DNA from 2 places in the Allokutzneria oryzae genome. Region 1 is predicted to be linked to the other one. Evidence: riboswitches for the same ligand, from Rfam matches in the RefSeq annotation. Region 1 holds a riboswitch; the other holds the start of a gene.
The links. Region 1 has a riboswitch for cyclic di-AMP ahead of ACFFQA_RS00735 (NlpC/P60 family protein). Riboswitches for the same ligand answer to the same signal wherever they lie in the genome.
Positions count from the first base shown of each region.

Region 2: another riboswitch for cyclic di-AMP. It lies ahead of ACFFQA_RS33615 (transglycosylase family protein); the one in region 1 lies ahead of ACFFQA_RS00735 (NlpC/P60 family protein).

Region 1 is NZ_JBHLZU010000002.1:69,044-84,625, reverse strand. Features, by position in the region: gene ACFFQA_RS00760 (cytochrome P450) at 1-423, opposite strand, end outside; gene ACFFQA_RS00755 (AfsR/SARP family transcriptional regulator) at 1,001-2,281, shown strand; gene ACFFQA_RS00750 (AfsR/SARP family transcriptional regulator) at 2,278-3,084, shown strand; gene ACFFQA_RS00745 (NB-ARC domain-containing protein) at 2,972-4,027, shown strand; gene ACFFQA_RS00740 (basic secretory protein-like protein) at 4,028-5,392, opposite strand; gene ACFFQA_RS00735 (NlpC/P60 family protein) at 5,477-6,466, opposite strand; cyclic di-AMP (ydaO/yuaA leader) riboswitch at 6,540-6,679, opposite strand; gene ACFFQA_RS00730 (hypothetical protein) at 6,838-7,101, opposite strand; gene ACFFQA_RS00725 (NYN domain-containing protein) at 7,182-8,543, opposite strand; gene ACFFQA_RS00720 (DEDD exonuclease domain-containing protein) at 8,695-10,434, shown strand; gene ACFFQA_RS00715 (TFIIB-type zinc ribbon-containing protein) at 10,933-11,421, opposite strand; gene ACFFQA_RS00710 (Lrp/AsnC family transcriptional regulator) at 11,423-11,704, opposite strand; gene trpD (anthranilate phosphoribosyltransferase) at 11,732-12,790, opposite strand; gene ACFFQA_RS00700 (hypothetical protein) at 12,804-13,214, opposite strand; gene ctaE (aa3-type cytochrome oxidase subunit III) at 13,500-14,111, shown strand; gene qcrC (cytochrome bc1 complex diheme cytochrome c subunit) at 14,208-15,053, shown strand; gene qcrA (cytochrome bc1 complex Rieske iron-sulfur subunit) at 15,050-15,582, shown strand, end outside.
Region 2 is NZ_JBHLZU010000030.1:33,187-48,768, forward strand. Features, by position in the region: gene ACFFQA_RS33595 (AfsR/SARP family transcriptional regulator) at 1-571, opposite strand, end outside; gene ACFFQA_RS33600 (AfsR/SARP family transcriptional regulator) at 568-3,654, opposite strand; gene ACFFQA_RS33605 (AfsR/SARP family transcriptional regulator) at 3,651-6,887, opposite strand; gene ACFFQA_RS33610 (phosphatidylinositol-specific phospholipase C/glycerophosphodiester phosphodiesterase family protein) at 7,335-8,186, shown strand; cyclic di-AMP (ydaO/yuaA leader) riboswitch at 8,479-8,632, shown strand; gene ACFFQA_RS33615 (transglycosylase family protein) at 8,634-9,293, shown strand; gene ACFFQA_RS33620 (molybdenum cofactor biosynthesis protein MoaE) at 9,367-10,284, opposite strand; gene moaC (cyclic pyranopterin monophosphate synthase MoaC) at 10,281-10,763, opposite strand; gene ACFFQA_RS33630 (NAD-dependent malic enzyme) at 10,770-12,164, opposite strand; gene ACFFQA_RS33635 (hypothetical protein) at 12,286-12,471, opposite strand; gene ACFFQA_RS33640 (helicase-associated domain-containing protein) at 12,576-14,837, shown strand; gene ACFFQA_RS33645 (hypothetical protein) at 15,171-15,582, shown strand, end outside.

The DNA of each region.
Region 1 (15,582 bases):
GGCGACGGCGGCGACCCGGCGGCGGACCAGGTCACCGAAGGTCTCCTCGGTGGTGGCGGGGCTCAGGGAAAGGCCGCCGGGATGCGCGAAGACCGCGCGCCGGACCTCCTCGTGCGGAGCGCCGTCGGAGTTCGCCGTGGCTTTGGGGACACCCACGAGATGAACGAGGCTGGACCAGGTTCCCGGATTGGCCGCGAACCTGCTCATCGGGGTGAGCGGGTCAAGGGTGTTCCCGTTGGAGACGGCCGGATCGGCACCCTTGATGATTTTCTCGACGAGCTCGTAGCGCCACACCGGAAACACACCGGACGCGGTGTCGGGAAAAGAGCCGAGCCCGGAGGCGTGCAACCGGTCGTAAAAGGCGGCGAGCGGCCCGGGAGCGTGAGCTGCGGGGTCAGTGAACGGCAGTCGCCAGGAAGTCATGAGGTCCCCAGGGTCCGGTGGCGAAATCCGAGGGACCCTAACACCGGGAACAGCAACACCGCTCATTTCGGACGGACGCGAACAGCCTCGCGCTATGACGTCAGCGAAAGCACCGGAACACGGAACGCGGCCAGACGCACCCCCAGGGCGTCTGGCCGCGTCACGGCAAGAGAGAAAGCAAGCCGGAGAAGAAAGTTGTCGAGGGCGGCCCACGCCTGTACTTCCCCCCTGGCGCGGGCCACCCCCGTTTCCCTCACTCATCTCGGTATCCAGCACCGGCTCATGGCTGCCGGCACTCGTCCCCGGATTCGACACCGCCCGCACACGGGCCGTCGGTACGCGCGGTGTCCACGGGCCAACCAGGCTGGGGGACCTGGAGAGCCCGGTGAGGGAGTCCTCGGAGGGGTTCTTGGATGGCCCGCACCGTCTCCCCCCGGTCGGGTGCGGGCCATCCGGTTCCCCCTCGCACTGAATACTGGCAGGCGATCCTGTCGTATCGCTGACGCCGGACTGACACCGCCGACACTCTCCGTTGGCTAGCCTTCGAGACACTAAAAGACCAGGTCAGGAGATGTCGATGAGTTCCGGAGCCACTTTCCGGATCCTCGGCCCGCTGGAGATCGTCCGTGCGGGCTCACCGGTCGCGCTGCGCGCGGCCAAGCAGCGCACCCTGCTGGCGGCCCTGCTGATGCGGGTCAACGTGGTCGTCCCGGTCAGCACCCTGGTGGACTGGCTCTGGGAGGACGCCCCGCCTGCCGGGGCCAAGGGCGCGATCCAGGCGTACGTTATGCGGCTGCGGCAGGCGATCGGCGACCCGGACGCGACGCTGATCAGGACCCGGCCGGACGGCTACCTGCTGGAGACCGACCCCGAGGACATCGACCTGCACCACTTCCGCGCGCTGGTGGCGCGGTCCCAGACGACGCGCGACCTCGGCGAACGAGCCGAGATCCTGCGCAAGGCCGTCCAGCTGTGGCGCGGCCCGCTCCTGGTCGACGTGGGCGGCGCCGCCCTGCGCGACCGAGCGCCGGAGGTGCCGATCTACGTGGAGGAACGGTTGCAGGCGCTGGAACAGCGCTTCGACACCGAGCTCCAGCTCGGCTGGCACCGGGAGCTGGTCGAGGAGCTGCGCGCGGTGACGGCGGAGCACCCGTTGCGCGAACGATTCTGGGGCCAGCTGATGGTGGCGCTGTACCGCTCACACCGCCGACAGGATGCGATCGCGGCATACGCCGAGGTCACCAGGCTGCTCGCCGACGATCTGGGCATCGACACCGGCGCGGAGCTCCGCGCGGTGCACGAGGGCATCCGCACCGGCGCGCTGCCGATGAACCCACAGCCACCCCACCCACCGGTCATCGTGCCCGCCCAGTTGCCAGCAGACCCCGGTGATCTGCCCGGCCGGGCCGCGCTGGTGGACGAGATCACCGAGCTGCTGGTCAACCCGGACGACCGGCCGACGGTGCCGCTGGTGGTGCTGACCAGCGCTCCCGGCAACGACCGGACGGAGCTCTCGGCCAGGATCGGGCACCGGGCGAGCCCGGCGTTCCCCGGAGGCCAACTGCACGCCGAGCTCGACGGGGACACGGCCACCGTGCTCGTCGGTTTCCTCCTGGCGCTCGGTGTCCGCGAGGACCAGGTTCCTCCGGAAGCCGAGGAGCGCACGGCGCTCTACCGGTCGCTGCTGGCCAAACGCCGCGTGCTGGTGGTGCTGGAGGGAGCGGCGAGCCCCGACCAGGTGCGCACTCTGCTTCCGGGTGACTCGGGCTGCGCCGTGCTGGTGACCAGCGAGAACGACCTTCGCGGCCTGGCGGCGTTGCAGGGTGCCCGGCAGTTCAGGGTGGACGCCCCGACGTGAGCAGGGACCTGCGGTTCGGCGTCCTCGGCGGGCTCATGGTGTCTCGCCGAGGCAGCGAACAGCCCATCAGCGCGGCCAAGCACCGGGTGCTGCTGGCGTGCCTGCTCACCTCTCCCGGCGCTGGAGTGCCGGTGCGCCGGTTGGTCACCTGTCTCTGGGGAGAAGCGCCGCCGGACAACGCGCGAGCGGTGGTGCACACGTATGTGAGCAGGTTGCGGGCGCTGCTCGGCTCCCCGTCGGTGATCGAGACCCTGCCGGAGGGGTACCAGGTCCGGGTCCAGGAGCACCAGCTCGACCTGCTCCGGTTCCGCGCCCTGGTCCGGCGCGCCGCCGGGGAGGAGGACGTCGGGGCGAAGCTCGACCTGCTGGACAAGGCCCTGGCCGAGTGGCGCGGCCTTCCACTGTCCGATGTGGACTCGGTGGCGCTGCACCAGGCCGAGGTCGTGCGGCTGAACGCGGAGTGGAGGGCGGCGGCGGACCGCAGGGCCGAGCTCATGCTCCGCTGCGGACGGCACGTGGAAGTGTTGCCCCAGCTGCAGTACCTCACATCGGAGCAGCCGCTGGACGAGCGACTGCGGGGCCAGTTGATGCTGGCGCTCTACCAGTGCGGCAACCAGGCCGCGGCGCTGGAGACCTACCAGCAGCCTTGGTCAGGAACCAGGTCCGGGACTGAGGAGGCTGTACAAGGCGATCCTGCGTGGCGAACACGCCCTGCTCGTCCCGACCGCCCCGGAACGAACCACCTGGTGGCCGATCTGCCAGCTCCCCGCGGACATCGGCGAACTCGTCGGGCGCACGTCTGAGCTAAGAACGATCACCGCACACCTCGCGGCCAGGGACGCGGTCGTCCTGGTCTCCGGCCCGCCGGGAGTCGGCAAGACCGCCCTCGCGGTGCACGCGGCGCACCGCCTCGAAGAGACGTTCACCGATGGGCAGCTCTACGCGGATCTCCACGGCCACGCACAACAATTAGCGGTCCCGCCGACCCAGGTGCTCTCCGGGTTCCTGCGTGCGCTCGGGGTCGCGCCGGAGGACCTGCCCTCCGACGAGGCGGGGCTCTCCGCGCGGTACCGATCCCTGGTCGCGGGACGCCGCGTGCTGATAGTGCTGGACAACGCGGCGAACAGCGACCAGGTCCGCCCGCTGCTGCCGACTTCCGCGCGCTGCGCCGTCGTGGTGACCAGCCGCAACGAACTTCGCGGCTTGGCGGCGTCGCACAGCTCGCACCGCCTGCGGATGGACGTGCTCAGCCAGGACTCCGCGCTGACACTGATGACGTCACTGCTCGAACGGCCCGAACGAACCGAGGCGATGACCACGCTCGTCGAGCTGTGCGGTGGACTTCCCCTGGCGGTGCGCATCGCGGCAACGAACATCGCCTGCGGCAACGACACCGTTGAGTCCTATGTGGACAAACTGCGCACGGTGGACTGGCTGTCGGAGCTGGCGATCGACGGCGACGGCGAGGCGGCGCTGCGCACGGTGTTCGACCTGTCTTACAACGCGCTGACCCCCGAAGCCCAGCACGTGTTCACCGCCCTTGCGCGAGCCGAGGCCACCGACTTCTGCGCACAAGAAGCCGCCAACCTGACCGGAGTTCCCATCGCTTCGGTCATCTCCGCGTTGGACCGGCTCGCCGACGCGAACCTGATCCAGAACTCCGCGCCGGACAGCTTCCACTTCCCCACGCTGCTGCGGCGGTATGCGGCGGACAGGCTCGTCGCGGAGCACGGTGGGCGGGGTTGATCAGCCGAAGGTCTTGCGGAGGAACTGGCCCCAGCCCTTGACGATCTCGGCGCGGTCGGCGCCGAGGACGTCGCGCAGGACCCCGTCGACCACCGCGTCCGGGACCTTGCCCACGCCCGCGAGGCGGCGGTACAGCTCGACGACCTTGGCTTCGCCGTAGCGCTGCGACAGGTAGAGCATCGTCGTCCAGGCCGTCTGGTACGCCATGTCCAGGCGGCTGCCGCCCGCGCGGAAGTCGGCGTCCACTGGCAGGTCCGACGGTGGGCCTGCGACGCGGAGCTGCTTGGTCAGGTCGGGCGCGGCCTCGCGCGGTGAGATGCCGCTGTCGCGGTAGCCGACGTAGTCGGCGAAGCCCTCCAGCAGCCACATCGGCGCACCGTCCACGGTGTCCGACCGGGCCGCGATGTGAGTGATCTCGTGGCGGAGGACCACGCGCAGTGCGCTGGCGGACAGGCGGGAGGCCGTGCGGGGGTTGAAGACCACGCGGGCGCCTTCGACGATGTCGCTGTCGTGGTCCACCCGGTCGGCGACCGCGACCGCGGCGATGGCGTCGACGGCGAACTCCGTGCCGACCATCGCCTGGAGCTCCGCTGTGGTCTCCGGCAGCATCACCGCGACGCGTTGGGTCCACTGCTGGCCCCACACCTCGGAGACCGCGCGGATCGCCGCGTCGAGCTCGTCCGCGACGCGGTTCGCGAGTTGCTGGTTGCCGCCGTGGCTGAGGATCATCCCGAACTCGGTGTTCAGCACGCGGCAGTGGCCGAAGTCCCACGGTCCGCGCCAGGTCTTGCGGCCGCGGTCGGCGAGGGCGGTGTCGGAGGCGAGGTACCAGTCGTTGCCGCGCCTGGCGAAGAGGTAGCCCATCGGGCGGCTCGTCGCGGCGCGGTCGACGCCCTCGAAGGCGTAGCTGAGCTCGACGCGGGGCGCCCACAGCTCGTCCGGCGGGCGCGGGCCGAAGAGCGAGTCGAGCTCCGGCAGCGAGTCGGTGGAGTCGATCCGGTAGCGCCACTCGCGCAGCGGCACGCCGCCGAGGTTGGCGAACATCGCCTGCTGGGTGGCGAGGAACTTGGGGTCGCCGAGCGGGTCGAGGGTGTCCATGAACGCGTTGAGGTCGCGGTTCTGCACGGCCTCGGCGCGGCGGCGGAGCAGGCCGGTGACCGAGGAGATGCGGCTGCGGCCCAGCTCCACCGACGGTTCGACCGCCGTGTCCGGCGGGGCCGGGCGGCCCTTGGGGTCCAGTGACGGGGCCGGTTCCACGGACACGACGGGGTCGGCCGACGGCATGGAGACCACCGTCAGCCCTGCTAGGAGAACGGCGGCGACTGCCGCGACCAACCAGTTCCGGTACCGGCCGTGCCTGAACACACGGGAATGGTAGGGCCAGCAATGCTTCGAGGCCGGTAGCCCACTAGGGGGACCGGCCTCGAAGTGTGATCACTGAGCGGAAGATCAGCCCATCCGGCGAACGCCGGAGAGACCGCTCTGCACCTTGTCGAACTTCAGCGGCTGGCCGCTGGTCGAGGCGTGGAACTGCATGCCGTTGCCCGCGTAGATGGCGACGTGGTGCACCTTCTGCCCGAAGAAGAGCAGGTCACCCGGCCGCCACGCGTCCCGGTTGTTCATCGGGACGACGGCGCCGACCTTGGACTGCGCGGCGCTGGAACGGGGGAGCTTGACGCCCACCTTGCCGAAGGCCCAGGAGGTCAGGCCGGAGCAGTCGTAGGAGTCCGGGCCCTCGGCGCCCCACACGTAGGGCTTGCCCTTCTGGGTCACGGCGATCTTCAGGGCCGCCGCGCCGATCCCGCCGTCCGGCAGGTTCGACAGGTCGACGTCCAGCCCCTGGTCCGCGAGCTTCTTCTTCTCCGCGGAGCTGAGCCGGTCGAGCTGCTGCTTGGCCTTCTCCTGCTTCTGGGCCGCTTCCTTCTTGCGGTTCTCCAGATCAGTCTTGATCTTCGCGGAGGCCTCGGCCGCCTGGGCGGCCCTGGCCTTGGCCTCGTCGGCAAGGCGAGCGGCGGTCTTGGCCTGCTCGATGGTGGCGTTGAGCTTGTCCATCGAGTCCTTGCTCTCACTGGTGATCAGGTCGACCACGGAGAGCTTGTCGAGGAACTCGTTGGGGGACTTGCTCAACAGCAGGGCACTGATGTGGTTGATGCGGGTGCCCTGGAAGGAGGAGCTGGCCAGCTGGTCGACCTGGCCGCGGAGCTCGCCTTCCTGCTTTCTGGCGAGGTCACCTGCGGCGTTGGCCTTGACGAGCTCCTCGTTGGCCTTGTTGACCTCGGCCTCCTTGGCCTTGAGGTCGTCGTTGGCCTTGTGCAGCTCCTCGGTGAGCTTCTCGGCCTCGTCGCTGAGGGCCTTGAGCTGCTTGAGGGCCTCGGAGGCATTGGCGGGGGTGTCCGGGTCTGCGAGTGCCGGAGTCGCCGGAACCATACTCACGGCCACGGCAACAGCGCTGGCGGTCAGTGCCCCACGCATCGTGCGCTTCAGTCGGTTCGACGCCACGTCGACGCATTGCTCCTTCGTGCTTCGACCGCCTACCGGGTTAGCTGACGGGTTCGGGCCCGAAGCTGCCCTACCGGCGCTGGGCCGGACTCACCCCAACTCACTGGGTCCCCGGTTCGGCACCCCGACTGGCCGATTCGGCGGTGATGACGCGGAGCCGTCCGCTGTGGACGGCTGCTGGCCGCGAAATCTCGGCTAGGTTACGAAACGTGAGACCTGGCGTCCACAGGCCCCCAAGAGAAAGTCGTGAAAATGCGCACAAGGCATCGTTCGGCGTAACGAACGCTGCGCCTTGTGACCGGTTGCTCTGATCAGCCGACCCGCAGGCGCTCCCGTTCAGCGTCATCTCCCGACCGTTCGGCTTCGACGTGGATCCGCCCCTTGACCGGCACCAGCCGCAGCCTCGGCAGCGCGGCGGCCTCGGCCAGCGCGTCCACCGCGACGGACACCGCCACCTGCGGTTCCGTCAGTCCCGGCCGCGGCGGCACCTCCGGCGGAACACCGATCAGCACCGCGATGACGCAGTCGTGGCAGGCATCGCCCCGCAGCTCGCAGCCGTCGCAGTCGACGATCACGCCGTCCACCTCCGTTCGATCATATGTTCGAACGAAGAGCTTAGGGGGCGGCTCCGGCAAAGTCGAAAGAGACCTGCGTCTCACACCCGTCCGAGGCGCGCGATCAACACCGCCGAGGGAACGGGATGGGCCCCGCGGCGACGCACCGAGTCCGCGACCGCCCGGTCGGAGGTGGCCACGACCACCGGCCTTCCCTCGGGCTCCGCCGTGACCAACGCGCGGATCACGTCGTCGGCGAGCACCCCGGGATCGCTGAACAGGACGCGGACCCCCCTCGGCGGCGCCTGCGGCACCGCGACGACGCCCGCGCCGTCGAAGACGACCGTGACCTCGGCCCCGGTCCGCGCCGCGAGGGCGGCGAGCTGCTGGTTCAGCCGCTCGCGCTGGTCGGAGAGGGTCAGGTCGGGATAGCCCGTCTTGGTGACGTTGTAGCCGTCCACCACCAGGTGCACGCTGGGCAACGCCAGCAGCCGGTCCAGCGCGGCCGGGTCCTCGACGCGGCCCACCGTGCCCTGAGCAGTCGTCGCGCCGCGCACCATGTCGGCGGGGCGCGGCCCGCTGCCGCCGAGCGCGAGCTCACGGCGCAGCCCGGTCACGGCGCCCGAGAGGGTCTCGACCAGCAGCTCCAACCGGACCTCGTCGGCCTGGCGGGCCTCCCGGGCGGACTGGCGGGCGATCTCCGCGTCCTCCTTGGCCCTCGCCGCGCGGTTGCGCTCCAGCTCCGCGCGCTCGCGCTCGCGGTCCCTCGCGGCCCGCAGCGCCTTCGTCTCCTCGGCGAACTCGGCCCTGCTGCGTTCGAGCTCCTCGGCGGCGGCCGCCGCCTCGTCCCGGGCCTGCTTGAGCCGAACGCCCTGCTCGCGGAGTCGCTTGCGCAGCTTCTCCAGCTCCGCCTCGCGGTCGGTGTTCACCCGCTCCACCGCGCCCTTGGCCACGTCGAGCTCGGCTTGCAGCCGTTCGGTCTCCGCAACGAGCTTGTCGGCCTTCGTGATCGCCGTGTCGCGCTCGGCACGCAGGTGGGCGTCCTCGGTGCGCCGCGCGACCAGCTCGATGTAGAGCTGGGTCGTCTCGGCGCCGGTCAGCACCGCCGCCGCGCCCGACGCCACGGCGTCGGAGGGGGTGAGCTCCAGCACCGAGGGCCGGTGCTCGCGGCACCACTCGACGACCGCGGTGCGGAAGCCCTGGTGGTCGCGGAGCGCGGCCAGCAGCGGCCCCGCACCGAGGCGGGCGCGCTTGGCCGGGGCGAACTTGGCGACCGCGCGCAGCGTCTGCGGGACGTCGATCCTGGGCAGCGTGCCGAGCGCCTCCGCGGCGAGCTCGGCGAGGCGGGCGCGGATCGGGTCGGGAATCCCGCCCCAGTCCGAGATTTCGTCGGAGCCAGCCACATCGCCCATGCTCGACCCCGCGAGCGGGTCTTCGCCCGCGACGGCCGGCTGACCGTCCATCGTGGACCGCCGGTCGCCCGGATCAGGCTGTTCGCCACCGGATGGCTGTTCGTGGGCTGACACCGCCCCAGGCTACGGCCTGGCCCGCCGAGGACACAGCTGGCTTGGTCGCGGGCGAGCCTGTCAGACCCCTGGCCTAGCGTCATCACCGATGACGATCACGGCAGCCGGTGGCGCCGCGCGCGAGCCCGAGGACGCCCAGCTCTCCTTCGACGAGCTGGGCACCCCGTTGCGCGAGACCACTTTCGTCGTGGTGGACCTGGAGACCACGGGCGGCAGCGCGGCCGAGGACGCGGTCACCGAGATCGGCGCGGTGAAGGTCCGCGGCGGCGAGGTGATCGGCGAGTTCGGCACATTGGTCGACCCCGAACGTGGGATTCCGCCGAACATTGTCTCCCTGACCGGAATCACCCAGGCGATGGTCACCGGCGCGCCCACGATGGCGAGCGTGCTGCCCGCCTTCCTGGAGTTCGTCGGCCAGGCGGTGCTGGTCGCGCACAACGCCGCGTTCGACATCGGGTTCCTGCGCGCGGCGGCGGAACGACATGGCCACACCTGGCCACGCCGCACCACGTTGTGCACGGTCCGGCTGGCGCGGCGGGTGCTGACCAGGGAGGAGGCGCCGAGCTGCCGGTTGTCCGCGCTGGCCGACCTGTTCGGCGCGACGACCACGCCGACCCACCGGGCCCTCGACGACGCCCGCGCCACGGTGGACGTGCTGCACGGGCTGCTGGAACGGGTCGGCGGGCTCGGCGTGCACACGCTGGAGGAGCTGATCGGCTACCTGCCGGAGGTCACTCCGGCGCAGCGCCGCAAACGGGAGCTGGCAAGGGACCTGCCGCACGCGCCCGGTGTCTACCTGTTCCGCGGCCCGCGCGAGGAGGTGCTCTACGTCGGCACGGCGAGCGATCTCCGGCGCCGGGTGCGGCAGTACTTCACGGCGAGTGAAGGACGTCGCCGGGTGCGCGAGATGGTCGGCATCGCCGAGCGGGTGGACGTCGTGGTCTGCTCGCACTCGCTGGAGGCGGAGGTGCGCGAGCTGCGGCTGCTCGCGGCGCACCGCCCTCGGTACAACCGCCGGTCCACCAACCCGCACCGGCGCTGGTGGGTGGTGCTGACCGAGGAGGCCTTCCCACGCCTGTCGGTCGTGTCGAGCCCGAGAGCGGGCGCTTTCGGACCGTTCTCCTCCCACGGCGCGGCGACGGAAGCCGTGGAGGCGCTCCAAGACGCGCTCCCCGTTCGCCGCTGCACGCAACGGATTCCGGCTCGCGCACCGAAAGGCGCACCGTGCGCGCTGGCCGACCTGGGGCGCTGTCAGGCCCCGTGTGCGGGCAGGCAGACCGTCGAGGACTACGCACCCGCGGTGCACGAGGTGCGGCGGTTGTTCACCGGCGAGTCGGTGGACGCGCTGGCGGTGCTCGCCGAACAGTTGGAGCGGCTGGCCGTCGCGGAGCGCTTCGAGAAGGCGAGCGCGGAGCGGGACCGGCTGATCGCGTTGGTCCGCGCGCTGGACCGAGGTCAGCGGCTGGCGACGCTGGCCGCGCTCGCCGAACTGGTGGCGGCCCGACCGGACGGCGCGGGCGGCTGGGACTTCGCGGTGATCAGGCACGGCAGGCTGGCCTCGGCGGGCACGGCGCGGCGCGGAGTGCGGCCGATGCCGGTGGTGGACGCGCTGATCGCCTCGGCGGAGACGGTCCTGCCGGACGACGGCCCACTGCGCGGAGCCCCGGCCGACGAGGTCTCGGTCGTGCTGCGCTGGCTGGAGCGCCCGGGAACGCGCCTGGTGCACTGCGACGTGCCCTGGGCGGAACCAGCCCGCGCCGCAGCGTCCTGGCGCCCCTGGGTTGCCCGCGCCGAAGCCGGCCGCGAAGCCCACCGCCTCCCCGACTGACCCGGCTGGGTGGCTGGGCGGCTGAGCGTCACCGTTCCCTGCCCACGACCAGCACTGGACGGAACGTGGTGCGGTGAAAGGAAATCCGCCCACAGCGGCCCACAGCTTGCGCCCACCCGCCCGGTCACCGCACCCTTGAATCGGGGGGTCCCCCACGCGGGCGAAAGCCACCCTCGCCCGCCGACCACGCCGGCACCCCTCGTCGAGGACCCCTCCTGCGGCATGGCCACCCCTGCGGACGATCTCGCCCATCGGGACAGGCGCCGGGGTCTCCGCGGCTCCGAGAATCACGCCCACCAAGACCTGCGCAGCGGAACCTCCGCGCCCCGAGAATCGCGAGCCACCGGGGGCGTGCACGACTGGACCATGTCCTGCGGGACGGCCTCTGACCAGGGCACGGTCATCTCACCGCTTGGGTGACTCACAGGAGCCGCGCTCGCGCGGCCACGCGAACGTCCACAGTGGACTAACTGGCAGGACGACCCACCCGCACGAGGTCTACAGGGCGCGGAGGCGGGCCAGGGCTCGGCGGACCTCGTCGCGGTTCTTGGCGGACTTGACCCAGGCGGGGAGCTTGGCCGTCATGGTCATGCGGCGGTGCCAGGCGTTCGGGGCGTCCGGCCTCCGGGAACGTTCACGGAGGGACGCCGCAACACAGGACTCCAGGTAGTCCACGTGCGCGTGGTTGAAGGCCCACAGGACCTCACCGCGGCACGGGACCTGGAGGAACAGGCGCAGGCCGAGGTCGAACGGGTCGCACAGGTCGGGGCGGCCCTGGTTGCCCGGGTAGGCGACCACGTGCGAGGTGAGGTCCTCGGCGTGGCCGCAGGCCGGGCACACCAGGCGACGCCGCCACCGGCTGTCCGCCGTGGACGTACCCGGTGGCGGGACCAGCACCGCCCTGCCCCGGCAGCGCGGGCAGTGGACCAGGACCTCGTCGGTGAACTCCCACGCCGTGACCTGCCGGTCCCGGAAGCGGGAGGACACCTCAGTCGTCCAGGCCGATGGAGAACGCCGCCTCCGTGTCCCGCTTGGAGTAGGAGCGGAAGGCGATGTGGGTGTCGGTGTTGAGCACCCCGTCCACCTTGCCGATGCGGCCGGGCACCATGTCGGCGAGGTCCTCGTGCGTTGGCACCTTGACCAGGGCGATCAGGTCCACGTCACCCGCGCAGGAGTAGACCTCGGTGACGCCGTTGATGTCGGCGATCTCCTGGGCGATCTCCGGGATGGCGCCGGCCTCGGCCTGGATCAGGACGATGGCGTTGATCACGGGTGTGCTCCTCGGCAACTCGGTGGTCTAGCGGACGAGTTCAGCGCGCAGTTCGGTCGAGCGCCGCGCCCAGGACTCCAGCAGCCGCGCCGCCGCACCGGAGTCCACCGCCTCGGCGACCCGGTCCATCGCGGCCCGCAGGTCCGCGACGAGGTTGTCGGAGGTGCCGGAGTACGCGGCCACCGCGCCCGCGGCGTTGAGCAGCACGGCATCGCGCACCGCGCCGCGCTCGCCACTGAGCAGCTTGTGCACCGCGAGCGCGTTCACCGAGGCGTCGCCGCCGAGCAGGTCGGCGGGATCACACGTCGGCACGCCGAGCTCGGCCGGGTCCAGCGTCTCCCCGCGCACCTGGCCGTCGGTGACCACCCACACCGAGCTGGTCGTGGTCGTGGTCAGCTCGTCGAGCCCGTCGTCGCCGCGGACCACGAGCACGCTGTGCCCGCGCTCGGCGAAGACCTCCGCCATCAGCGGCGCGATCCTCGCGTCGGCGCAGCCGATCAGGCCCGCCGACGGCTGGGCCGGGTTGCTCAGCGGGCCGAGCAGGTTGAAGACCGTGGGGATGCGGATCTCGCTGCGCATCTGGCCGGTGTGGCGCATCGCCGGGTGGAACACCGGCGCGAAGCAGAAGCCGATGCCCAGCTCGGCGACGGTGCGCTCCACCCCGGCCGGGGGCAGGTCGATCGCGACGCCGAGCGCTTCGAGCACGTCGGCCGTTCCGCACTGCGAGGACGCCGCGCGGTTGCCGTGCTTGACCACCGGTACCCCGGCCGCCGCCGTGACGATCGAGGCCATCGTGGAGATGTTGACCGTGCCGGAGCGGTCGCCGCCGGTGCCGACGATGTCCACCGCCCGGACGTCCACCCGCACCCGCCGGGCGTGGTCGAGCATCGCCTCGGCCATGCCCGCCACCTCCTCGGCGGTCTCGCCCTTGGCGCGCAGTGCCACCGCGAGCGCGGTCACCTGGGCGACCGTCGCGTTGCCGGACATCACCTGGTCCATGGCCCAGCGGGTCTCCTGCGCTGAGCAGTGCTGCCCGCCGACGAGCTTGCCCAGCAGCGCGGGCCACGTGCTCTCGGTGCCGGCCATCACCGCGCCGTCCTCAGCCGCGCACCGCGGGCAGCCGGTGGGAGCGCAGCACCTCGGCCACGGTCTCCGCCGACGCCAGCGGGTCGAGCGGGTGCACCAGCACCGCGTCCGCCTGGGACCAGGTGGCCAGCCAGCGGTCGTCCTTGCGGCGGACCGCGACGATCACCGGCGGGCAGGCGTCGATCTCGTTCTTGACCTGGCGGGAGAGCCCCATGCCGCCGGTGGGCTGGGCCTCGCCGTCCAGGATCGCCAGGTCGATCGCGCCCGAGTCCATCTCGGAGAGCACCTCGGCCACGGTCTCGGCCTCGATGTAGCGCACCCGCCCCAGGTCGGGGGCGGGCCTGCGGCCCACTGCGGTGATGATCGCCTCACGCACCTCGGCGCGGTGGCTGAACACCAGAACGGTCATGGCCTGCGTGCTCATCGGCGGGTGTCCTCCCGACATCACTGTCCCGGTCAACGTCTTGGGGGCCTCCCCCGGTGGAGTGACCGCGCTCGGAACGCGCCCGAGGCTGCGGTAGGAACGAACGGGAACGACCCGCTCCACCGAACCCGGGCCCGATGCTATAGCGCCTCCCCGACACCGCGGCAGCGCCTCCGCTCCGGACGCTCACGGCGCGTGTGGACGCTCTGACTCACCGTGTGTGCCCGGACACTGCGACGACTTGCCGTGGACCCGCCCCTGCAGGCGCAATCCCTGCAAGCCATAATGCGTCGCGTGACAACGGCAGCGCCCTCAATCGGCCAACGGGTGCACTCGCTGAACCGTCCCAACATGGTCAGCGTGGGCACCATCGTCTGGCTCTCCAGCGAACTCATGTTCTTCGCCGGTCTCTTCGCCATGTTCTTCACGGTGAAGGCCCAGAACGAGGGCGCGTGGCCTCCCGCGCCCACCGAACTCAACCTGCCCTACGCCCTGTTCTTCACCGTCATCCTGGTGGCGTCGTCCTTCACGTGTCAGTGGGGCGTCTTCAAGGCGGAGCAGGGCGACGTGTTCGGCCTGCGCCTCTGGTACACGATCACCCTGATCATGGGTGCGATCTTCGTGGGCGGCCAGGTCGGCGAGTACATCACGCTGGTCACCGAGCACCACACGTCCATCTCGTCCTCCGCCTACGGAACGGTGTTCTACCTGACCACCGGCTTCCACGGCCTTCACGTGATCGGCGGTCTGATCGCCTTCGGGTTCCTGATCGCCCGTACCAAGCTGAGCAAGTTCACCCCGGCGCAAGCGACGGCGGCCATCGTCGTGTCCTACTACTGGCACTTCGTCGACATCGTCTGGGTCGGCCTCTTCGCCTGTATCTACCTCATTCCCTGACGTGCGTACCCACCATCGGCGCGGTGCCACCAGTGGCACCGACACCCGGTACGCACTCAACGAGCCCCGAACTCGACAGCAAGGGTTGCCGCAGACATGACCACCAGGAAAGACGCCGCCTCCGCGGGAGCGGGAGGACGTGGCGCAGAACGGAACCGCCGGCCGCGCACCAAGCTGCGGCGTCGGCTCTCCGGTCTGCTGGCGCTGGGTGTCGCTCTCGTCGGAGCGGGCGCGCTGTACTCCGGCGCGGTGACCGAGCCGCACAAGGCGCAGGCCGCCGACGATCCCGCCCTGGTCCGCCAGGGTGAGCAGATCTACAACAACGCCTGCATCACCTGCCACGGCGCCAACCTGCAGGGTGTCGAGGACCGGGGTCCGAGCCTGATCGGCGTCGGCGAGGCGGCCGTGTACTTCCAGGTCTCCTCCGGCCGGATGCCGATGGTGCGCCAGGAGGCCCAGGCGCAGCGCAAGCCCGAGAAGTACACCCCGGAGCAGATCGACGCGCTCGGGGCGTTCATCCAGTCCACCGGTGGCGGTCCGCAGAGACCCCAGGAGTCCGGCGCCGCGCTGCGCGGTGAGAACCCGGCCCGCGGTGGCGAGCTGTTCCGGCTCAACTGCGCCTCGTGCCACAACTTCACCGGTCGTGGCGGCGCGCTGTCCTCGGGCAAGTTCGCCCCGCACCTGGACGGCGTGACCGAGGACCAGCTCTACACGGCGATGCTCACCGGTCCGCAGAACATGCCGAAGTTCTCCGACCGGCAGCTCTCGCCGGACGAGAAGAAGGACATCATCGCCTACGTCAAGTCGGTGACGGACGGCAACAACAACCCCGGCGGCAACTCTCTCGGCGGCCTCGGCCCCGGTACCGAGGGTCTGATCGCGTGGATCATCGGGCTCGCCGCGCTGATCGGCGTGACCGTGTGGATGGGAAGCAAGGCATGAGCGAGCAGCAGCGCACCCCGAGCGAGGCAGAACTCGCTGAGATGAGCAGGGACGAGCTCGTCGCCGCCGGTCTCGCGGCGGACCACGTCGTCATCGAGCGCCGGGTCGAGCGGTTCCCGGTGCCGGGCACCCGCGCCGAGAAGCGGGCGGTCCGGGGCGTTGCCTTCTGGTTCGCCCTGGCCATCGTCTCCGCGCTCGGCTTCATCGCCGTCTACTTCCTGTGGCCGCACGAGTACCGCACGCCGGACACCTCGGGCAGCTTCCTCTACGACCTGCACACCCCGATGCTGGGCGTGACCCTGGGTCTGAGCGTCTTCGCGCTGGGCATCGGCGTGATCGCCTACGCGAAGAAGCTGCTGCCCGACGAGACCGCCGTGCAGCAGCGGCACGGCGAGGGCTCCAGCGAGTTCGACCAGAAGACCACCGCGGCGATCCTGGCCGACGCGGGCGCGCACAGCGGCCTCGCCCGGCGCAAGCTGATCACCCGCACGGCGGGCGCGGCGGCCGGGGTGTTCGGCCTCGGCGTCGG
Region 2 (15,582 bases), on a different contig from region 1:
GGCCCCAGAACCTTTCCCGCAAAGGGTTCTCCGCCGTCAACGCGCGGAGCTCGGCGATCACCTCACGGTGCCGCCCCAAACGGAGGTCGGCGTCCACCCTGCGTTCAAGCGCCATGAGCAGCTCGTCATTGATGGACGCGATCTCGTTGTCGTGCAAGGAGTTGGACGAAGCGTCAGCGAGCACCTGGCCGCGCCACAGCGCCAGCGCCTCGCGCAGGAGCCGAGCCTCCTCCTCGGGCTCGGTCGCGACACGGGCGCTTTCGACCAGTTGCCGGAAGCGGTCGAGGTCCATGCTGCTGGGATGAATCACGTACCCGCCGGAAACGGTGTCGATCACACCGTCACCGAGCAGCCGCCGCAACCGTCCGATGTGGATCTGCAAGGCGTTGCGCGCGGTGGCGGGTGGCTGCTCGCCCCACATGATGTCGATCAGCTCGGTCGCGGAAACCGGCATCGGCGTGTTCAACAACAACGCCGCGAGCAGAGTGCGCAGCTTGGCGGCGTGGACCGGACGGACCTCGCCGTCCACGACGACCTCAAGCGGCCCCAGCACGCGGAACTCGGTCGTCATCGCGTGCTCTCCAGCAACGCACAAACCTTGACCGCCGCCCGCGCACCCATCTCGGTGAACATCTTCTCGGCGCGTTCCCAATGCCCACGCGCGGCGGCGACGTCCCCGGCGTCGTGGAGAAGGAGCCCCAGCACGTGCAGCGCCTCCGCTTCCCTGCTCCGATTCCCGTGCTCCCGTGCCTGCTCAAGCGCGGAGTTCGCGTAGTCGACCGCCTGACCGGCAGGCTGAATGCGCAACCCCGTCTTGGCAAGGCCGATCGCGGCATCGATCTCATGCCGGACAAAACCCGCCTGTCGCGCCGCGTTCATCGCTTCGCGATAACTCGCACGAGCCTCCGTCCATTCCCCCAGCGCGAAATGAGCGACGCCAAGAGCACAGGAAACGGCCACATCCCCCCACTTGTCCGAATCACTGACCAGTTCGCGAGCGGCCTGCGCCTCCCTCAGCGCTCCCGCTCCATCCCCTTCACCGGCAAGGATCTCGGCGAAGCCGACCCGCGCGATGGCCCCGGCCTGATGCAGCCCCAGCTCGTCACACCGCGCGATGGCTTCCCGCATTCCATTCACCGCGCCCTCGATATCACCGAGCACGTAACGCACGCTCGACAGGTTCGCCAGCGCATTGGCATAGCTGTCCCACGCACCGAGCCGTTCCGCGAGGACAGTTGCGTCCTCCTGGTGCCGCGCGGCCTCTCGGAACTGACCGAGTTCCTGATAGGCCAGGCCGAGGTTGCCCCGAGCGTTCGCCTCCTGGTGCCGAGCTTCGACCTCCTGGTAGATCCGTGCGGCACGCCACAGGTACTCGATGGCCTTCTCAGTGGCGCCGAGCTCCCAATGCACGCCCGCGCAGTTGTTGAGGATGTTGCCCAACTCCAGCGAAGAAGCGCCCTGGTCAGCGGCAGCGAGAGCCTTGTCGTACTCCACGAGCGCACCGTGTGGATCACCGCTGATCCAGGTCAGATGCGCGAGGTGCGAGTGCATGGTGGCGATCGCCCCGCTGTTGTCCACGGCGACAGCCGCGGCCAGACCACGTTCGGCGATCTCGCGGCAGTCCACGTTGTGTCCCTTCGCAAGCAGATAGACCCACAACACATCGACGAACCGCCACAGGTGCTCGTTCCGCCCGCGTTGTGCGGCCAACGCCACAGCGGCTCGCAGGTTCGCGCGCTCATCCTCCATCCACGTATCAGCACCGGCGCGGTCGATGAACGGAACACCGATCCGCACGCTTTCCGGCAACTTCGCGGTATAGGCACGCAGGGGCAGCAGTCCCCGCGCCGAACCCGCTGCGAAGAGATGCCAGTCCAACAAGCGCGCCACCGCGGAGTCGATGCCCTCGGCAGACTCCTCCGCCACCGCCCGCTGCCCCGCATAAGCACGAAGCAGGTCGTGGAGCTGATAGCGACCGTTCTCCTGCTCCTGCACCAAGTTCGCGGTCGCCAGCTCGTCCAACAACGAGGACGCAGTTTCCATGGTGCAGTCGGCCAATGACGCCGCCACCCACTGCGTGAAGTCCGGCCCAGGTACAAGCCCCAACAGCCGGAACAACCGCTGCGCGTCGACCGAGAGCGTGCTGTAAGACATAGCGAAGGCGGCGCGAACAGCAGCTTGCTCGTCACCGTCAACGGTCAACGCGTCCAGCAGGTCACCACTACGAAGCTCAGCCACATAAGTGCTGACAGAGCAGCCCTGTTGAGCGATGTTCGCGCCCGCGATACGCAGAGCCAATGGCAGGTTGTCGCACAGCCGCACCAGATCCGCACCGGCATCGGGCTCGCTGTGGAGCGCGTCGCCGACGAACTCACCAAGCAAAGCGAACGAGTCAGCCTCCGGCAGTACGGAGAGCGTGATTGTCCGAGCACCTTCGTAGTCGGCAAGCTCGTGCAACACACCTCGGCTGGTGACGACAACGGCACACCCACCGGAGTCAGGCAACAACGGCCGCACTTGCTCCCCGTCGATGGCGTTGTCCAACAACAACAAGACACGCCGATCGGCCAGCTCGGACCGCAGCATCGTGGCCTGCTCGTCAACCTCGGTGGGCACGCGGTCAGTCGGAACCCCAAGAGCACGAAGGAACCGCGCCAACACCTGCTCCGTCGTGGGCGCTACTCCGCCTGAATACCCGTGCAGGTTCACATGCAGCTGACCGTCCGGGAACCGGTGCTTCATCTGATGGGCGACGCGGACCGCGAGCGCGGTCTTGCCCACCCCAGGCGGCCCGGACACCACGACGATCTGGGTCCCGGAGTCGAGCAGCCCGGTGATCCGGTCGATCAGGTCCTCCCGCCCGACGAAGTCGTTGATATCGCCGGGCAACTGCTGCGGCACGAGGACACCGCTGCTCTCAACGACGTTCACCGGGGGGACATCACCGGTCAGGATCGCCTGGTGGAGCTCGCGAAGCTCGGCACCAAGAGCAACACCGAGCTCGGCGTTCACGATGGTGGAGACACTGCGGAAAACCAGCAGCGCCTCCGCCTGCCGCTCGGAGCGGTAGAGCGCCAGCATCAACTGGCCCCAGAAGCGTTCCCGGAACGGATGGTCTCCGGTGAGCGCCCGCAGTTCACCGACGAGCTCCCGGTGCCTGCCAAGCTCAAGATCGGCGTCGATCCGCTGTTCCACCGCGTCGAGCAACTCGGCGTTCACCCGGGTGATCTCGTTGGCCCGCAGCGAGGCCGACGGAACATCGGCGAGCACAGGGCCACGCCACAACGACAACGCCTCGCCCAGCAAACGGGACCGGGTCCCCCGCGAAGTCGACTTCGCTCGCCGCACAAGCTCCCGGAACCGCAGCAGATCAACCCGCCCGCCGCCGATCACGTACCCGCTGCCGACCGTGCGGATCACGTCATCCCCGAGCAGCCGCCGCAGCCGAGCGACATGGGTCTGCACCGCGTTCCGCGCGGTGAGCGGCGGGTCCTCACCCCACAACGCGTCAACGAGTTCTATCGCGCTCACGGTCCGCCCCGGCTGCAACAACAATGCGGCGAGCACGACCCGCTGCTTCCCGGCCCGCACCGGCACGACCCGCCCGTCCACGACCACCTCGAGCGACCCGAGCAGCCTGAACTCAACGGTCATCGCACCCGTTCCAGCAACTCCCGCACACCGTCGGCCTCCGGCATGCCCATCCCGGCGAACATCTCCACCGCCCGCTCCCAGTGCTCCCGCGCCCCGACCACGTCACCGGCCGCACGCAGAGCTTCCCCCACAACCCGCAACGTCCGCGCCTCCCACACCTGGTGATGAAGCTTTCGGTGCTGCTCAAGTGCTCGCTCGCCGTATTCCACCGCCACGGCGGGCTCTCCGGCACGGGCGTAGCACTCGGCCAGAGCGGTCCGAGCCATCGGCTCACACAGCCTGATGTCGTTTTCCAAAGAGATCCTCAAAGCCTCAGAGGCGGCCTCCTCCGCTTCCGAAACCCTGTCATGGGCTAGCAGCATCTTCGACAAGTCGACGAGCGACATGGCGAGTCCGGGCAGGAACTTGATCCGGCGCATCACGTGGACACTCTTCTGCTGCAAGAGCAGGGCCTCTTCGAGATCACCTCGTCGGCGACAGATCTCGGCTAGTGTTCCCGAAGCCTCTGCCTCCTTGAGCTTGTTTCCCGTTTCGATGGCAATCTCCAGGGACCTCCCCACATGGATGGACGCCTGGTCGACATCGCCGGCAAAGAGATGGGTCAGCGCCAGTTCATCCAGTGCCGCCGCCTCACCATGACGCGCGGCAAGCCGGTGCCACACATCGAGAGCCTGTTCAAGCAGCGCCCGCGCTTCGCGAACTCGACCACCTTCCCTCGCCATCAACCCGAGGTTGCTCAGTGAGATCCCTTGGATGTGAAGCACCTCGAGCTCCTTGGCCAACGCCAATGCACGCTCAAGACAACCTCTGGCCAGGTCGATATCACCGGAATGCGCATATGCCGCCCCCAAGTTCATCAGAACATTGGTCAGTGCATGACTCTCGCCGAGCTCGCGAAAAATCAGCTCAGCCTCGAGCAAGTAGTCGACAGACTCAACCTGATTTCCCAGAAGAGCGTGCGCAACACCGAGGCACGTGTAGCTCTGCGCCTCTCCGACCCGGTCACCCAATAGGCGATACATTGCCAGCGCACGCCCGTGCAGTTCCACACTTTGCTCAGACTCGTAAATCGCCTGCTTGAACACCCCCAACCCGGTGCACATGAGAGCCCGACCGTGCCCATCATTCGCCTCATCGGCGGCGGCGCGCCCATATTCGAGCAACTCGAGCCAGTCGGATCCATATCTCCGATGGCGGAGATAACTAGCCATGGAGAAAACGAGCTCCCATGAATATCTCAAAGGCCCCAGCTCGCTCGAGCTGCGCACCATGGCAATAAGATTGGCTCGCTCATCATCGAACCAGGAAAGCGCTTCTGTCGCACCTTCAAAGGCGACTTCAAGACCGGCCGGGACTTCGAGGTCAGCAGGAGCACACCGCATCTCCGGATTCAACACTTTCGCAGCATTATTCACTGCCGAGAGGTAGGACTCAAAGAGCGCGCGACGAGCCCGCGAATCTCCGAATGACTTCCCAGCTAGGGAATACTTCTTGTGCGAGTAAAGACGGATGAGATCGTGAAACTGGTATCGGCCCGGCCGATGTTCACGAATGAGATTAGCGGCGGAGAGCTTGTCCAGGATGACACCTGCCCACCCGAGGTCTCGATCAGTCAGCGCAGCGGCGACCCAGCTCGTGAAATCAACCCCAGGAACCAGAGCCAGCGCGGCGAACAATTTCTTGCCGTCAGGGTCGAGTGTCGCGTAGGACAGCTCAAATGCGGCCCGTACCGCAGCGTGGTCGTCACCCTCGATCGTCAGCGAGTCGAGAAGGTCACCAGATTTCATCCTGTCGATATAGGCACGGACGTCAATGGCCTGGAAAGCCAGGTTGGCGCCGGCGATCCGCAACGCAAGCGGAAGGTTCCCACAGAGCGTGGCGAGCTCCCGTCTGGCGTCCACATCAGCTTCACCCCATCGGCCACCGACAAGCTCGCCAAGCAGTTCCCCCGAATCCTTGACACTCAGCGTAGGCAGCGACAGTGGATGCGCCGAACCCTCGCCCGCCAGAGCGCGGAGCTCGTTCCTACTGGTGATCAACACTGAGCAACCGGGCAGCGCCCGAAGCAAAGGACGCACCTGTTCCGCATCTGCCGCGTTGTCGAGGACCACCAGCACACGCCTGGTCGCCATCGTCGCCCGGAGTTTCTTCGCTTGCTCCTCCAGCTCGGTGGGAACCTCCTGTGGCCTCGTCCCGAGCGCTCGGAGAAATCGGGCCAGCACCTGTTCGGCCGTCGGGGTAACACCCCTCGAATACCCATGCAGGTTCACATGCAGCTGGCCATCCGGGAAGCGGTCTTTGACCCGGTGCCCCACACGAACAGCAAACGCCGACTTACCGACCCCCGGCGGCCCCGACACGACAACAAGTCGAGCACCCTCGGCTTCAGGATCGAGCAGGCTCACCACATGCTCGATCATCTCCGCCCTTCCCACGAAGTCACCGAGATCGGCAGGTAGCTGTTGCGGAACAACCCGAGCCTCGACGTCAGGCTCCGCGGCCTGCTCAACCTCGCCCGTGAGCATCTTCTGGTGGAGCTCGCGAAGCTCGGCTCCAACCTCGGACGACAGGTCCAGCCCCGTCCGCTGCACGACATCACGGAACGCCGCCAACGCCTCGGCCTGCTGCCCCGAGCGGTACAACGCCAGCATCAGCTGTCCCCAGAACCGCTCACGAAACGGGTACTCCGCCGTCAGCGCACGCAACTCTCCAATGACCGAGCCATGCCTCCCCTGGCTCAGATCGACATCGATACGCCACTCAAGCGCCTGTAGAAGCTCGGCTTCCAGAGCCGGGCACTCGGCGTCCCTCAGCTCATCGGACGGCACATCCAGAAGAGGACGGCCGCGCCACAGTCCAACTGCCTCACGCAACGTCTCCGCTTTCAGCTCGCCTGATTCGCCAGAAGCACGGGCGACAAGGCTGCGGAAGCGAAGCAAGTCCACGCGGTCCGGGTCCACATCTACGAAGTAGCCACCCTCGACGGTTCGGATCAGCTCCGCAACACTGAGCGCTCGCCGAAGGCGGGTCACATGGGTCTGGACGGCGTTGTGTGAGTCCTTCGGCGCGTTGTCTCCCCATAGGTACTCGACCAGTTGACTCGTCCGAACCGGTCGCCCGGCATGAAGCAGCAAGGCGGCAAGGACAACTCTCTGCTTGGGCGCGTTGATCGGAACAATGTGACCGTCAACCCAGACCTCCAGAGATCCGAGGACCTTGAACTCGACTGCCAACGTGGCAGCCCCCCGCTCGCGCGCGCTCCTACCCACGAAACATCCCCCGTTCTCCCGGCTACACACCGGTCGTGTCAGGTCTCCCCAGACCTGTGACGGTGCCGACTCGACTCGTCAGCGCCTACCTCTATTACATGGCGGCCTTCACAGCATCGCTGCTGGTGAGGCGCGGCGACACGGAGTACGCGTTCTCTGGGGCATTGACCGGAACGAGATGGCCGTCCGGGGTCCGTTCAGCGGTGCCTGACGGACGGTTGGCGACCCCCCGTTATCGGGCCGTCACCAACTGCCACTAACGTGTTGTGCGCCACGTGAGCAACCCGCCCACAGTGACGAACGTCCCTCAAGCGGTCGTCCCGCGCTCGACGACCGGCCTTTCGGCGTTCACCGCAGGTCCATCCCGAGCGCTTAGCGTCCGAGCCGTCGACGCCGTTCGAGGAGGTGGCCGTGCAGGCATTCCGTCGCATCGCGGTACTACTGCTGACGATCTTCGGAGTGCTCGCGAGCGCCACCGCGCCGGGCATCGCGGCGCCTTCCCGCGTGAAGCCGCTTCCGCAGGCACACGCACACAACGACTACGAGCACACGCGTCCGTTGCTCGACGCCCTCGCCAACGGCTTCACCAGCGTCGAGGCCGACATCTACCTGGTGGACGGCGCCCTGCTCGTCGGGCACGACCCGGACGACCTGCGGCCGGACCGCACTCTTCAGTCCCTGTACCTGGAGCCGCTGCGCCAGCAGGTCATCGCCAACCACGGCCGTGTGCACCCCGGCCGCCCCGGACTGTTCCAGCTGCTCATCGACCTGAAGAACACCGGCGCCGCCACCTACGCAGAGCTGGACCGGGTGCTTCGCTCGCCGAGGTACTCCTGGATGTTCAGCCAGTACGTGTCCGGCAAGGTCGTTCGCGGTGCCGTTGACGTGGTTGTTTCCGGCGACCGGCCACGTCAGCTGATGAGCGGTCAGCGGCACCGCCTGGCGTTCTACGACGGCCGGATGACCGACGCGGCGGACCTCGGGCCCGGTTCGGACGCCAAGCTCGCCGCCCTGGTCTCGGACAACTGGACGAAGCTGTTCACGTGGAACGGCGTCGGTCCGATGCCTGCTGCTGAGAGGGCGAAGCTTCGCGAGATCGTGGCCACCGCGCACCGGGCCGGCCAGCGGGTTCGGTTCTGGGCGACGCCCGACTCGCCGGGACCCGAACGCGAAGCGATTTGGCGAGAACTCGTCACCTCTGGGGTGGATCACCTCAACACCGACGATCTGTCCGGACTGCGAGCGTTCCTCACAAGGGGCTGAAGGGTTGTACTTCTACGCCACTTGGTGGCGTCACCCACGTGACCCAGACCTCACATACGGTAATTGATCCTGGGTTGGAAACGACCCGGTAACGGTGCCTCCAGCTGCCTAAACCTCCTCGATCGTAAAACACCCCCTTCGCGTTACTGTGACGACGGCCACACTCTGAGACGTTTGGGTTCCCCGCCGCGGTTACGTACGGTCGCTTCTCGGTTGGCCCCGAAACCCAACCGACGCAGTGCCGGAGAGCTGACGCGCCAAATCCTGTCCAGCAGGTCTCCGGTCAACGACCCCGAGCGGAAAGACAACTTCTGGACAGGAGCGGGGGAACCACTTCCCGGGCGTCCCGAGCGCCCTAGGGGTGAAGCCGGTCCCGACCGGCCGGGCCCTCCCCGACAGAGCCCGAACCCGACAGCTCACCTCGCAGGCGCGGTAGGAGAGAGAGAAATGACTTCTTACCGAGGCAAGCACCGCAAGCAGTCCACCACCGGTCGCAACGTGGCCCGCCTGGCAGTCGCCGGCGCCGTGGCCGCAGCGCCATTCGTTGTGACCGCAGGCACCGCCTCGGCCGCCACCCCCAACTGGGATGCCCTCGCCAAGTGCGAGAGCGGCGGCAACGCAAGCATCAACACGGGCAACGGCTACTCCGGTCTGTACCAGTTCAAGCAGTCGACCTGGCTGGCCTACGGTGGCGGCGCCTACGGTCAGAACGCCCACCAGGCAACGGCTGCCCAGCAGACCGAGATTGCCCAGCGGCTCTACAACGCCAGGGGCGCGAACCAGTGGCCTGGCTGCACCAAGAAGACCGGCTGGGCGAACGGCGGTGGCGGCGGTGGCAGCACCAAGGCCAAGCCCGTGTCCAAGAAGCAGGTCACCAAGAAGGCCGCTCCGGTGAAGAAGGCCGCGACCCCCGCGCCGGCCGCCACCGCTCCGGTCAAGATCGAGAAGAACGGTGCCGACTACACCGTTGTTGCCGGTGACACGCTGTCCAAGATCGCCGCGGCGAACAACGTCGAGGGCGGCTGGAAGGCGCTGTTCGAGCGCAACAAGGACGTCGTCAAGGACGCCAACCTGATCATCGTCGGTCAGCAGCTCGACCTGAAGTGACGATGTGCTGAGCACGTCCTGGTGAAAGGCCCTGGCCAGCAATGGCCGGGGCCTTTCGCTCGTCTCCGGCGAGCTACGGGCAGTTGACCCACTCTTCGGTCCCGTCCGCGAAGAGCTGGCGCTTCCAGATGGGGAGCCGTAGCTTGACCTCATCGACAAGATCAGCGCACGCGACGAAGGCCTCGCGGCGGTGCGACGCGGAGACCGCGCACGCCAGGGCGGAGTCACCGATCCCGAGGTCACCGATGCGGTGGCTGACCGCGAGCGCGAAGACCTTCGGGTGCCGGGCGGCCACGTCGGCGGCGACCTCGGCGATCACCTTCTCCGCGCTCGGATGGCCGGAGTACTCCAGCTCGCGCACCTCGCGGCCGCCGTCGTGGTCGCGGACCACGCCGGAGAACGTGACAACGGCGCCCGCGGTGCGGCTCGACACCAGGTCGGCGTGCTCGGCGACGTCGAGCGGGGACTCGGTCACCACTGCCCGCAGCACCTGGGCCGGAGAGTCGGCTCGTGTCACGTGGTCACCTCCGCTCAGCTGGTCGACCGCGTGGTCGAGCACCCCGTCGAGCACGGTGAGCCCGTCCCGCACTCCGCCGGTCGAGCCGGGCAGGTTCACCACGAGGGTCCGGCCCGCGACTCCGGCGACTCCGCGCGAGAGCACCGCGGTCGGGACCTTCGGCAGGCCTTGGGCGCGGATCGCGTCGGCGAGGCCCGGAATCTCGTAGTCCAGCACCGAGCGGGTCGCTTCCGGCGTGCCGTCGGTCGGTGAGATGCCGGTCCCGCCCGTCGTGACCACCACGTCCACGCCGTCCGCGATCGCGGCGCGCAGCTCCGTGGCGACCGGGTCCCCATCAGGGACGACCACGGGCGCGGGCACCTCGTAGCCCTTCGCGCTCAGCCAGGACTCGATCACCGGACCGGTGCGGTCGGTGTAGACGCCGGCTGCCGCGCGGTTCGAGGCCACGACCACGCGGGCCGTGCGCGCGCTCACCGGTCCTCCGGACGGGTCCACAGGCCGGTCTTGCCGCCTTCCTTGCGCTCGACGCGCACGGCGTCCAGTGTCGCGGCGGGGTCCACGGCCTTGACCATGTCGTGCAGCGTGAGCCCGGCGACCGTGACCGCGGTCAGAGCCTCCATCTCCACACCGGTGCGGTCCGTGGTGCGGACGGTCGCGGTGATCCGGACGTCGGAGCCCTCCGCCGCCAGGTCCACGACCACACCGGCGAGCGCGATCGGGTGGCACAGCGGGACGAGGTCAGGCGTGCGCTTGGCACCCATGATCCCCGCGATCCTGGCGGTGGCCAGGGCGTCGCCCTTCGGCAGTCCGTCCCTGCGCAGCAGCGATACGACCTCTTCGGTGGTGCGCAGCACACCGGTGGCGACGGCGAGCCGGGCGCCCGGCCGCTTGTCGGACACATCGACCATCCTGGCCGCTCCGGCCTCGTCGACGTGGGTCAGCTCCTCCGCCACGCCGTTCTAGCCCTTCGCCTGCACAGCGGCCGCGCGGACGGCCTCGGCGACGGCGGGCGCGACCGCCGCGTCGAAGACGCTCGGCACGATGAACGAGGCGTTGAGACGGTCGCCGTCGACCACGTCCGCGATGGCGTTGGCGGCCGCGACCAGCATGTCGTCGGTGATCGTGTGCGCGTGCGCGTCGAGCAGGCCGCGGAAGACACCCGGGAAGGCCAGCACGTTGTTGATCTGGTTCGGGTAGTCGCTGCGACCGGTGGCGACGACGGCCGCGTGCTTCTGCGCCTCCAGCGGGTCGACCTCCGGGTCCGGGTTGGCCAGCGCGAAGACGATCGGGTTCTCGGCCATCGTGGCGACCTGGTCGGCACCGAAGAGGTTGGGCGCCGAGACGCCGATGAAGACGTCCGCGCCGACCAGCGCCTCGTGCAGGGTGCCGCTCATCTTGGTGGAGTTGGTGTTCTCGGCGATCCAGCGCAGGTTCTCGTCGACGAGGCCGTCGCGCTCGGTGTGCACGATGCCGTCGATGTCCACCGCGACGATGTCACCGGGCTTCTGCTTCAGCAGCAGGCGGATGATGGCCGAGCCCGCCGCGCCGACGCCGCAGACCGCGATGCGGCAGTCCTCGATGTTCTTGCCGACAACGCGCAGGGCGTTGCGCAGAGCGGCGAGCACCACGATCGCGGTGCCGTGCTGGTCGTCGTGGAAGACCGGGATGTCCAGCTTCTCCCGCAGCCTGGCCTCGATCTCGAAGCAGCGCGGGGCGGCGATGTCCTCCAGGTTGATACCGCCGTAGACCGGGGCGATCAGCTCGACCGTGCGGATGATCTCCTCGGTGTCCTGGGTGTCCAGGCAGATCGGCCAGGCGTCGACACCGGCGAACTTCTTGAACAGCACCGCCTTGCCCTCCATCACGGGCAGCGCGGCGGCCGGGCCGAGGTTGCCGAGGCCGAGCACCGCGGAGCCGTCGGTGACCACGGCGACGGTGTTGCGCTTGATCGTCAGCCTGCGCGCGTCCTCGGGGTTGGCCGCGATCGCCTGGCAGACCCTGGCGACGCCGGGCGTGTAGGCCCTGGAGAGGTCGTCGCGGTTGCGGAGGGCGACCTTGGAGGCGATCTCCAGCTTGCCGCCGAGGTGCATCAGGAAGGTGCGGTCGGAGATCTTGCGGACCGTCACGCCCGGCAGCAGCGACAACGCGTCGGTGATCACGGTGGCGTGGTCGCCGGAGAGCGTGTTGCAGGTGATGTCGACGACGACGCGGTCGGAGTGCGACTCGACGACGTCGAAGGCCGTGATCACGCCACCGACCTTGCCGATGGAGCTCGTGAGGTCGCCGGCGGCGCTCGCCGACGGCGGCGCCTCGACACGCACGGTGATCGAATAACCCGGCCCCGGTACCGGCATTGCACCCTCCCCGGTCAGTGCTGCTCAGCGGTGCGCACAGCCTAGACCTCGGAGGATTCCGGCACTCGCACGGCTCGGAAAGCCGTGGCGGCGCGCCCGCCGTGACGGGCGCGCGTCGCCGCTACTTGTTGATGACCGTGACCGGGTGCTCGTAGTGCACGTCCTCGGCGGGGAAGGTGATCTCGCCGAAGGGGGACTGCGCGCCCTGCAGGTGGCTGGCGAGTTCGCTGACCGGGTGATGACCGTCGGCGGTCTCCCCAGGCCAGGTCGGGTCGATGCGCTCGGGGCGACGGGCGGCCTTGGCCACGGCTCCTCCTCAACTCGGGAAATACCCGCTCAGTGTGCCTGATGCGGCCCCGGCCCGGCGCGCGCCCATAGGCAGCGAAATCGTCGGCATATAACGTGGTACCGATGTCCGGTCACTCTCTCGTCGACTGGCTGCGCGCGCAGGAGGAACAGGCTCTCGTCGAGCTGTTGCGGGCGCGCCCGGACCTGGCGACCCCGCCCCCGCCAGACACCACCGTCCTGGCCACCAGAGCAGGCATGCGCGCCTCCGTGGTCCGCGCGTGCGAGGACCTGGACTCCTTCACCCGCACCGTGCTGGACGCGTTGGTCGTCGCAGGCGCTGACACCGACCCGCAACCGCTCACCAGGATCAACCGGTTGATGGGCAAGGGCGTGCCCGCGGCGCGCACCAAGCAGGCCGTGCGCGCGCTGCGCGAGATCGCCGTCGCCTGGGGGCCGGACACCGCGATCAGCGTGCTGCCCTCCGCCGTGGAGGTCACCTCCCAGTTCCCGGGGAACCTGGGTCGCTCGGCCCCGCAGCTCGACGAGCTCGACCTGCCCAAGGTCGTCGACGAGCTCGACGCGGGTGAGCGCAGGCTGCTGGAAACCCTCGCGGCGGGCCCGCCGATCGGCCGCACCAAGGACGCCTCCCGCGTGGTGCCGCTGGAGCGCGCGGAGAACCCGGTGCAGAGCCTGATGGCGCGCGGCCTGCTGCTGCGCAGGGACCCCGAGACGGTGGAGCTGCCGCGCCAGCTCGGGCTGCTGCTGCGGGGCGACCGGCCGATGGGCCAGGTCCAGGTCGAGCAACCCGCGCTGGCCACCACCGAGCGCGGTTCCTCCACTGTGGACTCCACTGCCGCAGGTGCCGCGCTCGAACTGCTGCGGCATGTGGAAGGCCTGCTGAAGCTCTGGTCGATCGAACCACCGGGTGTGTTGCGCTCCGGCGGGCTCGGCGTGCGCGACCTGCGCCGCCTGGCCAAGGAGCTCGACGTCGACGAGCCCCGCGCGACGCTGCTGGCCGAGCTCGCCCTCGCCGCCGCGCTCGTCGGTCACAGCGAGGGCACCGAGCCGGAATGGGTTCCGACGACGCACGCCGACACGTGGCTGGCCGCCCCTGCGGAGCAGCAGTGGGCCACGCTCGCGAGTGCTTGGCTGGAGCTGCCGAGGCTGCCCGCGCTCGCCGGGCGCAGGGACGAGAAGGACAAGCTGCTCAGCGCGCTCTCGGACGACTTGCGCAGGCCGGTCGCGGAGAGAGAGCGCAAGCGGGTGCTCGGCGTGCTGGCGGACCTGCCGCAGGGCGCGTGCGTCAGCGATGTCGGCGAGCTCGTCGCCGTGCTGGCCTGGCGGGCCCCGGCGCGTGGCGGACGGCTGCGCGACGAGCTCGTGCGCTGGGCGGTGGACGAGGCGACCGCTGTGGGCGTCGTCGCGCTCGGCGGCCTGTCCACTGCGGGTGCGGCTCTGCTCAACGAAGGTCCGGCCGAAGCGGCCAAGCGCATGCTGGACGCGCTTCCCGAGCCGATCGACCACGTGCTGGTGCAGGCGGACCTGACCGTGGTCGCGCCCGGCAGGCTCGAACCGGAGCTCGCCTCGGACATCGCCCTGGTCGCGGACGTGGAGTCGGCGGGCGGCGCGACGGTCTACCGGATCACCGAGGGCACCGTGCGGCGCGCGCTCGACGCCGGGCGCTCCGCCGCGGAGCTGCACGAGCTGTTCAAGGTGCGGTCACGCACGCCGGTGCCGCAGTCACTGAGCTACCTGATCGACGACATCGCCAGGAAGCACGGACAGCTGCGGGGAGGAGCGGCCGGGTCGTTCCTGCGCTGCGACGATCCCGCGCTGATCGCCGAGGTCCTCGCCAACCCGGACATCACCCGGCTGGAGCTGCGTCGGATCGCGCCGACCGTGCTGGTCAGCCCGCTGGCGCTGGCCGAGGTGCTCGACGGCCTGCGCGGCTGCGGCTACGCGCCGGCCGCGGAGGGGCCGGACGGCGGCGTGGTGGACCTGCGCCCCAGCGGGCACCGCATCCCGGGCAGGTCGCGGGGGACCCGGCGGCCGTTCCTGCCGACGCGGCCGAGCGCCGAGCAGCTCACGTCGGTGGTGCGGCAGATCCGGGCGGGTGACCGGGCCGCCGACGCCCCGCGCGGCGAGGCGGTCTCCACCTCGACCATCGGCACCGCCGCGACCATGGCTCTGCTCCAGGAGGCGGCCGCGGCCAACCGCAGCGTGTGGATCGGGGTCGTGGACTCCCACGGCACGGCGAGCCAGCGGATCGTGCAGCCGGTCAGCGTGGCCGGGGGCGTGCTGGAGGGCTTCGACCACGGGCACGGCGTGGTGCGCCGGTTCCCCCTGCACCGGATCACCTCGGCGGCGGTCGTCGAGGAGCAGTAGGCGCCTCCGTAGCGACTGTCCACTTCGGAGCGACCCGATGCGGTGATCAATTTATCTAGTTAAGCACTCTCCGGAAGTGTCCACAGTGGACATATAACACGTAATCCCACGCCGGAGCTGGCACAACCGGAAAGTTGCCCACTGTCCCTCCATTGTGGTCGCTCTGTACCCGTTGTAGTGCACCGTTGCGCCCTAACGTCGTGGGTAGCTGCGCTCACTCGCCCCACACGGGTGGCGCGTGCAGGAATCGGACAGTGCCTGGCGGTCGACGACCGCCACATCTAGGAGGAACCCCGAATGCCCATCAGCAGGTTGGCGCGGAGATTCGCAACGGTGACCGCGGCGGTAGCCATGTCGGTCTTCTTCATGTCCGCGGGTTACGCCGGCGCCGCCACGGTGGACGCTGACGTCGACGCGAAGGTCGGCGCGAACGTCGGCGTCGGGGTCAAGCTCCCGGTCAAGGTCGGTATCGGCGCGGACATCGACGGCGACGTCAATGTCGGCGTGGGCGTGAAGGCGCCCATCAAGGCCGGTGTCGGCGTCAAGGTCGGCGGCGACGTGAAGGTCGGCGTCGGGGTCAAGGCGCCCATCAAGGTCGGTGTCGGCGTCAAGGCTCCGATCAGGGTCGGTGTCGGCGCTGGTGTCGGCGTCGGCGCGGGTGTCGGCGTGGACGCGGGCGTCAAGGTCAAGCTCCCGGTCAAGGTCGGCGTGCGGCTGCCGATCAAGGTCGGTATCGGTGCGGACG